Linked DNA regions of Endozoicomonas gorgoniicola. The protein of the gene in region 1 binds, or shares a complex with, the protein of each later gene. Links are inferred from orthologs where the notes say so. Each region holds a gene or a part of one and is shown on either strand. Other genes may lie near its edges.

The links. The genes of interacting proteins can lie anywhere in the genome.
Region 2: the proteins of smc (region 1) and NX722_RS04200 are in contact, whole or in part, in a crystal structure (PDB 3ZGX), measured with the Bacillus subtilis proteins. The link is inferred for Endozoicomonas gorgoniicola from one-to-one orthologs.

Annotation. Positions count from the first base shown.
Region 1 is NZ_JAPFCC010000001.1:3,548,957-3,555,582, reverse strand. What follows is about bases 1,463-5,534. They hold smc (chromosome segregation protein SMC), read left to right. Parts: upstream 1,463-1,824; coding sequence 1,825-5,334; downstream 5,335-5,534. Other genes in these bases: zipA (cell division protein ZipA), read left to right, coding at 5,509-5,534; NX722_RS16325 (hypothetical protein), read left to right, coding at 1,463-1,542. Outside these bases: NX722_RS16330 (hypothetical protein), read left to right, coding at 1-835; more of NX722_RS16325, read left to right, coding at 913-1,462; more of zipA, read left to right, coding at 5,535-6,528; NAD-dependent DNA ligase LigA, read left to right, coding at 6,596-6,626. UniProt on the Bacillus subtilis protein: Required for chromosome condensation and partitioning.
Region 2 is NZ_JAPFCC010000001.1:902,691-906,593, reverse strand. The notes cover bases 1,074-3,903. They hold NX722_RS04200 (segregation and condensation protein A), read left to right. Parts: upstream 1,074-1,938; coding sequence 1,939-2,868; downstream 2,869-3,903. Other genes in these bases: rluB (23S rRNA pseudouridine(2605) synthase RluB), read left to right, coding at 3,804-3,903; scpB (SMC-Scp complex subunit ScpB), read left to right, coding at 2,884-3,717; NX722_RS04205 (tryptophan--tRNA ligase), read left to right, coding at 1,074-1,830. Outside these bases: NX722_RS04210 (L-threonylcarbamoyladenylate synthase), read left to right, coding at 1-522; more of NX722_RS04205, read left to right, coding at 616-1,073. UniProt on the Bacillus subtilis protein: Participates in chromosomal partition during cell division. May act via the formation of a condensin-like complex containing Smc and ScpB that pull DNA away from mid-cell into both cell halves.

The sequences.
Region 1 (6,626 bases):
TGACAAGCCTTTGGTGGGCTATGTGCGACCTGACCCGGATGTGGAGGTAGCAGAGGGGGAGAAAGTACCTGAAATTGGCTATGTAACCGATGGCGACAGTTGTCGTGAGGGCGCTTGTGATTTCAGAACGATCAAACTGGACGATGTGAAAGATGTAAAAAAAGATGTGATACGACTGGTTTATCGCTTTAAGCCAATGTCCATGGCCGTTGATTCTGATCTTGCTTCAGAAGCTGAAGTGCCAATTACAACCGATGGCAAAAAATGGGCTAAGGAAACCAGCCTGATCAAGCTTAAACTTAAGCGCACCGGAGAATGGTTTGGGAGCCCTGAGATTTATTTTCTGGTTCTCTATTATAAGGATGGAAAGTTCGTCCGCATGGATACTGTTAATGTAGACTGGGCGATCGAAAAAGGAGTGAATGTAGGGAATACGAAACTGCTTCTCTGGAAAGGAACCGATCAGGTTAAGTTGGTACTCAAGGAAAGAGACCTTAACATCCCATTTGTTAAAGTGTTTAAGATAGCCTTTGCCGTCATCACCTATGCTGTAAAGGCTGCGGGTATAGATACTCCCTTTCTTGAAATACTTTCTGATGGCGTGAAAACACTGCCTGAAAATATTGATGTTGATGTCGATCCAAGTGATATTACTGTGCGAGGTGAACTAGATCCGCAACATAAGGCCACATACCTTGATGATATCAAGCTCGACCGGATTGAAATGAAGGCTGATGAAGATACCTATCCAATGGCCAGGGGAGATCAGATGACCATTAAAAGCACCATGTACTCCGATGTGGAGACTTTTTCGCCTCGCCATGATGAGCATTAATGTGTAACAGGCTGCAGGGATGCAGTTTGTAACCCTTACTTGAAGCCCCAAAGCCAGGGGCTCAGCAGGTAATCTGCATGTATGATAAGTATGAATGCCTGACCGATCAGCTAAAAATTAATGATACAACAACAGTGCCTGGCTCTATGCTCATAGAGGACAGCAGTCGTCCCGGGCAGAGGTATTTTACCGGCTACGTTTTTGTGGGCAGCTATAAGCCGCCTGATGAAATTTTTGAAACAGGCCTGATTTTTACCCCTGATCCTTTAGTCGACCCGGAGACCAGGCTGGGTTTGTTATGTGCGCCTTCATCCGGGGCAACCCGATTTCATAACGCCAGTGCAGGGGTTTCTTCAAGTATCTGTTCTCATGTTGCTGGCTGGTTTTTTTCTAACTTCGGCACTGTTGGATACGTGTACCTGATCAATGCAACCTGCTTCAGGGGCTATGCTAATCCGAATAACCTGCATCCCTCAATATCCCACTATCATCCCCATTTGGCGCAAAATATCTGTGATGTAAACTTTACTCACCCAATTTTGAATGATTATATTGTGGGAGTGGTCTGGCCATATAGATTTTTGAATCCAGAGGAAAGTGAATGGAGACAAGGGCCACCTAATGAGTTAAAAATCACTATAAATCCACACTATAACGACAATGAAACCTTAAAGACAGCTGAAGAAGTCATAGCACTTTTTTGCTAGTTCAGCTAAACGTAACAGACCGCATAGATGCGGTTTACAACCGCTTCTGAACTACTTTTCCATCATCTGGTCTTATCTTTTCGGATTTAACGACTTTTCCTGTTAGTCTAATCCTGTGTACACTCTGAAAGTTAAGGCTTTTGGCAGCAAAATGTTGCTGAACGTCATCAGACTTGATTCGTTCAATACGTCAGTAGGTGATCCAGGCAACACTCGAGGACAGGGAATGGGGGCCGCGAGGCGGCATGCTGTGGCCCCGAAAGCGATGAGCTAAAGGATAAGATGCGTCTAAAATCGATCAAACTGGCCGGTTTCAAATCATTTGTGGACCCAACCGTGGTTCATTTTCCCTCCAATATGAGTGGTGTGGTCGGGCCTAACGGGTGCGGTAAGTCTAATATTATCGACGCTGTGCGCTGGGTGATGGGCGAGTCTTCCGCCAAGCACCTGCGTGGCGAGTCCATGACCGATGTTATTTTCAAGGGGTCAAACAGTCGCAAACCGGCTGCCAAAGCGTCGGTTGAGTTGGTCTTTGACAACAACGAAGGCCGGGTGACCGGAGAATACGCGGCATTCAGCGAAATCTCCGTGAAGCGTCTGCTTACCTCTGAAGCCAAGAATTTCTATTACCTCAACGGAACCAAATGTCGTCGGCGGGATGTAATGGATATCTTTCTGGGGACAGGTCTCGGACCTCGCAGCTATGCCATCATCAGTCAGGGGATCGTGTCCAACCTGGTGGAATCCAAGCCGGAAGAACTGCGCGTCTTTATTGAAGAAGCCGCTGGCATCTCCAAATACAAAGAACGCAGGCGGGAAACCGAAAACCGCATTCGTCGTACCAATGAAAACCTTGAACGTCTGACTGACCTGCGTGAAGAGCTGGGTCGGCGTCTTGGACATTTGCAGCGTCAGGCACAGGCTGCGGAAAAGTATAAGGAATTTAAAGGCGAAGAGCGCCTGAAAAAGGCTCAGTTGCAGGCACTGCGCTGGAAAACCATTGATGAAGGTGCGAAGTCTCAGGAACACGTTATCAGTGAGCTGGAAGTTCAGCTGGAAGCAGCTGTCAGCCAACAGCGCTCAGCAGATGCCCGTTCGGAGGAAGACCGTGCCGCGCAGATGGAACTGAGCGATCACTTCCACGAGACTCAGGCTAAATTCTACGGCACCGGCAATGAAGTTACCCGCATCGAGCAGACTTTGCGCCACCGTGAAGAGCGGGCGAAAGAGCTGAGTCATGATCTTGAACAGCTGGAACACAGTTGGCAGGAAGCCCGTGAACAGATGGCGGATGATCAGGAACAGCTGGAGCTGCTCGAAGCCGAGAAACTGGAGATTGAACCTGAGCTGGAAATGCTGCTGGAGCAGGAAGCCGGTTCCGGTGATGCGCTGGCTCAGGCGGAAGAAGAGATGCACCGGCTGCAGCAGGAATGGGATCAGTTTAACCAGCGTTCCCATGAACCTCGTCGTACGGCAGAAGTCGAACAGTCCCGCATTCAACACGCTGAACAGGTGATTCAGCGTCTGTCCGAGCGAGACCAGCGCCTGAAAGGCGAACTGGATGGCCTTGGCGGTGGTGAAGACCAGGAAGAAATTGAACTGCTGGCTGAGCGTCTGACCGAACTGGAAATGACGCGTGAGACTCAGGAACTGCGTCAGGAAGATACCCTGACCGAAATCGAACAGAATCGTACGGCAGTGGATGAACGACTGGAGCAGCGTGATCGCAGCCGTTCTGAACTCAGTACCCTGCGTGGTCGGCATGCCTCTCTGGAAGCCTTGCAACAGGCCGCCATGGGGCAGGATACCGGCGTACTGGTGTGGATGGAAGAACATGGGTTGCAGAACCGTCCCCGGCTGGCAGAAAAACTGCAGGTGGACAGTGGCTGGGAGCTGGCCATGGAAACGGTTTTGGGCGACAGTTTGCAGGCATTATGTGTCGATGGCTTTGATCCGGTTGCCAGTTTTCTCGGTAATCTGGAACAGGGTTCAGCCATATTGCTGGATTCCAGCCAGACCGTAACACCGCAGGCGGATAAATCGGGGCTGGTGGCTCTGGCCAGTAAAGTGGTGGCTGGTAGTGAAGCCCTGCCATTGCTGGCCGGTATTTTTACCTGTGAATCGCTGGACAAAGCGTTAGGGCTGCGTGCGTCACTGGAACCCCATGAATCGATCATTACCCCGGAAGGTATCTGGCTGTCCCGCAGCTGGCTGCGGGTTAATCGCAGTGCCGATAACAGCTCGGGGGTGCTTGAACGGCAGCAGGAGCTGGAAGCGCTGACCATTAAACTGGAACAGTTGGAGCAGACTCTCGAACAGTTGGCCGAGGACCTGCAAAACCACAGAGAGAAGGGCGATGTTCTGGAAAGTCTCCGTAAGGAAATTCAACAGCAGTTGTCTGATCTGAACCGGCAGCAGGGTGAAGTGCGTGCTGACTTACAGGGGCGCAAAGTCCGGTTGGAGCAGTTTTCTGAGCGACGCAGGCGTCTGGAGCAGGAACTGGCGGATTGTCGGGAACAGCAATTGCTTGAGCAGGAGCAAGTGAATGAATCCCGCCTGAAATTGCAGGAAGCTCTGGACCTTATGGAATACGACAGCAGTCATAAAGATGAACTGCTGGAAAAACGTGAACGTTGTCGTGAAAAGCTGGAAGACGTGCGACAGCGCTCCCGTCACGATAAAGAGCGTTCCCATCAGCTGGCACTGCGACAACAGAGCATCAACAGTCAGGTCATGTCATTGCGGGCAGCCATCGAACGGCTGAGCCAGCAGTCCACTAAACTGCGTGAGCGAAGGGAACTGTTACAGGCTTCCCTGAATGAATCCCACTCACCTGAAGGTGAATTACAGGAGCAGCTGGAAGCTTTGCTGACGCGTCGGCTGGAAGAAGAAGAGGCCATGCAGACCGCCCGCAGTGAACTGGAAAAGGTTGAACAGCATCTGCAACAATATGAGAAAGAGCGTCAGGCCGCTGAGCAGAAAGCACAGACTGCCCGTTCCCGTCTGGAAAAACTGCGTATGGACTGGCAGGGCATGCAGGTACGCCGGACGACACTGGCTGAACAGTTAAAAGAAGATCAGTTTGACCTGCAAACGGTGCTGGCTAATATGCCGGAAGAGGCTTCAGAGCAGGGCTGGGAGTATGAACTGGAACGTCTGCAGGCTCGGATTGAACGACTTGGGGCGATCAATCTGGCAGCGATTGAAGAGTATGAAACCCAGTCTGAACGCAAAAACTATCTGGACGCCCAGAACGAAGATCTGGAATCTGCGCTGGAAACGTTAGAGAATGCAATCAGGAAGATTGACCGGGAAACCCGGCAACGTTTCAAGAATACCTTTGATAAGGTAAATTCAGGTCTGCAGGATCTGTTTCCCAGAGTGTTCGGCGGAGGCCGGGCTTATCTGGAACTGACGGGCGAAGATCTGCTGGATACCGGTGTGGCGATCATGGCACAGCCGCCCGGTAAAAAGAACAGTACTATCCACCTGTTATCCGGCGGGGAAAAGGCACTGACTGCCATTGCGCTGGTTTTTGCCATCTTCCAGTTGAATCCATCGCCGTTCTGTATGCTGGACGAGGTGGATGCGCCACTGGATGACGCTAACGTTGGCCGCTATGCAAAAATGGTGTCGGAGATGAGTGACAAGGTACAGTTCATCTACATCACCCACAACAAGATTGCAATGCAGGCGGCTAATCAGCTGGTGGGGGTTACCATGCAGGAGCCTGGAGTTTCCCGGCCGGTGTCTGTGGATATTGAAGAAGCAGCTGCTATGGCTGCAATGTAGTAGCGGTGTAGCAGTAATGTAGTATAACAACATGGTCGTGTATTGCTTTCAAGGTAGTCCGATTCATGTATTTTTGATGTACCATTGAATGAAATACACCTTATTTTTCCGGTTCGGGAGTCAGGTAGTAAGCACTGAGCAACCGGAAAGTGCGGTAAGACGGATGGCATGGACATGAGTTTACGAGAGTGGCTGATAGTAATCGGAGTTATCGTCATTATTGGAGTAATTATTGATGGATACCGCCGTATGCGTCTGGCTCGTAAACGAGCCTCTGAGTTGACGTTTGGAATTGAAGAAGTAAAAGGCTACGACGAGTCATTTTCCAGTGAGCTGCCCAATGGCGGCGCGCGTCCCACCAGTGCGCAGGATGAACTGCCAGAAACTGAGGCGGTTGAGTCTGATGCACCAAAACGTGTACGCAGGGAAGATCGGTCAAATCGTTTTGACCGTATCGAACCGGATTTTGACAGCATGGACTTTGGCTCAGCCATTGAACCAGGGCTGGATCTGTCCGAGCCGTTAGCCAGTGGTCGTGCAGGAAACGTGGAGACCGGGTTTGAACAGCCTGCTGCACCTTCTGTCGATGACCAGCCACAACCGATGGATGAGATTAAGCCTTTACAGCATAAAATCCGGGATGGTGCAGACTCCGTAGCAGCGATGGCTGAGCCTGCTGCTCCAGAGACAAGGGCTAAGCAACGACCTGTCAGGAAGGTGGAAAAGGACAAGGAAAAGCTGTCTGACCGCCCTGCTATTGAAGAAGTGATCGTCATTAACGTGCTGGCTAAAAACAATGAGCTGTTTGATGGTACCCGCCTGCTGCAAAGTGTACTGACGGCTGGCATGCGCTTTGGTGATCGGTCGATTTTCCATCGCTACAGCAGCAAAGACGGCAGTGGACAGATACAGTTCAGCCTTGCCAACGGTGTAAAACCGGGTACGTTTGATATCGAACAGATGGAAGCGACAGAAACGACGATTCTCAGCCTGTTTCTGTGCCTGCCCGGACCGGAAGCACCGCAGAAAGCCTTTGCCCAGATGGAAGAAACTGCAAAGCAGCTGGCACTGGATCTTGGCGGTGAACTCAAGGATGAGAATATGAGTGTAATGACCCAGCAGACACTGGAGCATTGTCGCCAGCGCATTCGTGATTACGAACGTAAGCAGCTGGCGATCAAGCTTTCTCACTAATTCTCTTGTCAGCCCCGTCGTTGTTAAATGTTATTTAAAAGACGGGGCTTTAATACTCTCCCGGACCATGACTGACCTAAATCTATTCTCTCAGGAAG
Region 2 (3,903 bases), 2.6 Mb from region 1 along the record:
GATTCGGCTTATGCCCTGGGCTGTCTGATTGGCGAAAAGAAAGCCGTTGACCGGATTCGCAGCATTCGTCATCTGGACGATAAACATAACTTCACGCTGGTCTGCCGTGACCTGTCGGAACTGGCTATTTATGCCCAGGTCAACAACAGTCAGTACCGTCTGATTAAAAGTGCTACGCCCGGGCCTTACACCTTTATTCTCAAAGGTACCCGGGAAGTACCCAGACGCCTGATGCACCCCAAACGACGAACCATCGGAATACGAGTACCAGAATGCGCCATTGTTAACGCCCTGCTGGCTGAACTGGATGCGCCCATCATGAGTACCACCTTGCAGCTGCCTGCTGATGAACAACCCATGACCGATGCTTACGACATACGTCAAATACTGGAAAGTCAGCTGGATCTGGTGATTGATGGCGGCTACCGTGACGGAGATCCTACTACGGTTGTCAGTCTGCTGAATGAAACCCCTGAAATCCTGCGGGAAGGCAAGGGTGATATTCGTCTATTTTCTGCATAACCTTTACTGGCACACTCCATTGCAACAAAAGTACTTTTCCCTTTCTCTAAACTATCGTAATCTGACGGATCAGGAATTCCACAGGAGAGACTCTTGAGCGCAGTAGATTCCCAGTCGCGCATATTATCAGGGATGCGCCCCACCGGCCGACTGCATCTGGGCCATTACCACGGCGTACTGAAAAACTGGCTAACCCTTCAGCATGAATATGAATGCTTCTTTTTTGTAGCCGACTGGCACGCACTGACCACCCATTACGAAAATCCGACACTGATTGAAGAAAATGTCTGGGAAATGGTCATCGACTGGCTGGCAGCCGGTGTCAACCCCGGATCAGCAAACCTGTTTATTCAGTCCCGTGTACCTGAACACGCAGAACTGAACCTGTTACTGTCGATGATCACCCCCCTGTCCTGGCTGGAGCGTGTACCCAGCTATAAGGATCAGCAGGAGAAACTGCGCGAACGAGATCTCTCTACCCACGGTTTTCTCGGCTACCCTCTGCTGCAAAGCGCTGATATCCTGCTCTATCGTGCCGGGCTTGTGCCGGTAGGCGCGGATCAGGAAGCTCATATTGAAATCACCCGTGAAATCGCCAGACGGTTCAACCATCTCTATGGCCGGGAACCCGGGTTTGAAGATAACGCAGAAGCCGCCATTCGTAAAATGGGCAAAAAGGCCGGCACACTGTATCGCAACCTGCGCCGGGCCTATCTGGAAAAAGGCGATGATGAAGCACTGAAAACCGCCAGAGCCCTGCTGAAAGAACAGTCCAACATCACCCTGGGTGACCAGGAACGACTGTTTGGTTATCTGGAAGGCACCGGCAAGGTCATTCTGCCGGAGCCACAGGCATTGCTGGCACCACAAGCCAAAATGCCGGGACTGGACGGGCAGAAAATGTCCAGCTCCTACGGCAATACCATCACCCTGCGTGAAGACCCGGATGATATTGCCAGTAAAATCCGCAAGATGCCCACCGACCCTGCACGCCAGCGTCGCAACGATCCGGGCGAACCGGAAAAATGTCCGGTGTGGCAGCTGCACAAGGTTTATTCTGACGAAGCACGACAGGATTGGGTTCAGGAAGGTTGTCGAAACGCTGGCATCGGCTGCCTTGACTGCAAAAAACCGGTGATCGACGCCTGTCAGGCAGAACTGGAGCCGATCCGCATGGAAGCCATGGAACTTGAACGCAATCAGGATGTCGTAAAAAACATCATTGCAGAAGGTTGCGAACAGGCCCGGGACGAAGCACAGGACACCCTGCGTGATGTGCGCGAAGCCATTGGCCTTGATTATCGCTGATGACAACAAAAACACTGATGGTTGATTCCTGACCAGCAATGTAAGACATTATTAATAACCCTGATCTTGGCAGTACCCTTTCCATCAATGGTGGAAAGGGTATTTTCAATGAGAGGAGCCCGAAAAGGTGATAGCCCGATGACCACGACGGAAGCCGTGGCCGACAATCAGCCAGACGATTCAGCGCCGGACGATTCAGCGTCGGACGAGCAACAACCGGCGCAGACTGATGCCTTTGACCTGAATGAAGCATCAGAAGCCGCTCTGGAAAACCGCATTCTGGTGATGGGGCAGCCCATGGCCAAACTGCCTGACGACCTCTATATCCCTCCTGAAGCACTGGAAGTTTTTCTGGATGCCTTTGAAGGGCCGCTTGACCTGTTGTTGTACCTGATCAAACGCAACAACATGGATATTCTCAATATTCAGGTTTACACCATTACCCAGCAGTACATGGAGTACGTTGAACTGATGGAATCTTCACAGTTCGAGCTGGCGGCAGAATATCTGGTGATGGCTGCCACCCTGGCTGAAATCAAATCCAGAATGCTTCTGCCCCGCGTCAGTGAAGATGAGGAAGAAGAGGAAGACCCCAGGGCGGAGCTGATCCGCAGGCTGCAGGAATATGAACGTTTCAAGCAGGCAGCGGAAGACATTGATGAGCTGCCAAGGCTCAACCGTAACATCTATCTCGTCAGCGCCGAGCCACCGAATGTTGAACTGGAGCGTCCACATCCCGATGTGGACCTGAAAGAGGTCATGCTGGCCCTGGGCGAAGTACTGCGCCGGGCGGATATGTACGAGAACCACCAGATTGAGCAGGAAGCCCTGTCGACCCGTGAGCGAATGAGCCAGGTGCTGTCGCAGCTGTCTTCAGACCGCTTTACACCCTTTGTCGCGCTGTTCCGGATGGACGAAGGACGCCTGGGGGTTGTGGTCACCTTTATGGCAGTGATGGAACTGATCAAGGAATCCCTGATCGAACTGATACAAAATGAACCTTACGGCCCTATTCATGTTAAGGCCAGAATTGACTGACAAACAGACCCACTTATGGACATTGAACAACTGCAACGCATTCTGGAAGGCGCGCTGCTGGCCAGCAACAAGCCTCTCACACTGGAACAGATGATGGGACTCTTTTCGAAAGCAAACGTTTCGAAAGAAAACGTTTCAGAAGAGGAAGTACCCGACGCCAATGCGTTTCGCGAAGCGCTGGTCGCCCTGTCTGAAAGCTGTGAAGGACGAGGGTTTGAACTGAAACAGGTCGCTTCCGGCTACCGCTTTCAGGTGCGCGAGGAGCTGGCTCCCTGGGTTGGCCGTTTATGGGAAGAAAAGCCACAGCGTTACACCCGGGCCATGCTGGAAACACTGGCTCTGATTGCCTACCGTCAACCCATTACCCGGGGCGAAATTGAAGAGATTCGCGGGGTCAGCGTCAGCAGTAACATTATCCGCACCCTGCAGGAGCGGGAGTGGATTCGGGTCGTAGGCCATCGCGATGTACCGGGGCGTCCTGCCATGTTTGCCACCACCCGGCAGTTCCTGGACTATTTCAACCTGCAAAATCTTACTGAACTGCCGCCACTGTCTGAAATCCGTGATTTAGAGGCGATGGCAAAGCAGCTGAACGAAACACCGGAACAGGGTTCTCTTGATGTCGAAACCACTGAGGCAACGGACGCCGGTGAAGCCCATGAGGTCATTGAAGTCGAGAAACAGTCTGCCGCAGCCCTGTTTGCCGAACTGGATGAAATGGAAGCCGACCTGCCGGATAATTTTGATGACCTGATCAAAAAGCAGAAAGTTGAAGCCCTGGAACTGGACGAATCCACCGACAACCCCACCAGCACATCCACCAACGAAAGCCCGGAAGATTCTCTATAGAATCTTCTGTCTGCCTTATTTATACTCCCCGCCTTTCGACAATTTTCCCCAAAGAATAAGGTGGCAGCGCCACCTGGTATAGAGCAATGACTACTGAAACAACTCCTCCCCAGGGTGAGAAACTGCAAAAAATCCTGGCGGGCGCTGGCATCGGCTCGCGCCGTGAGATGGAACGCTGGATCAGCG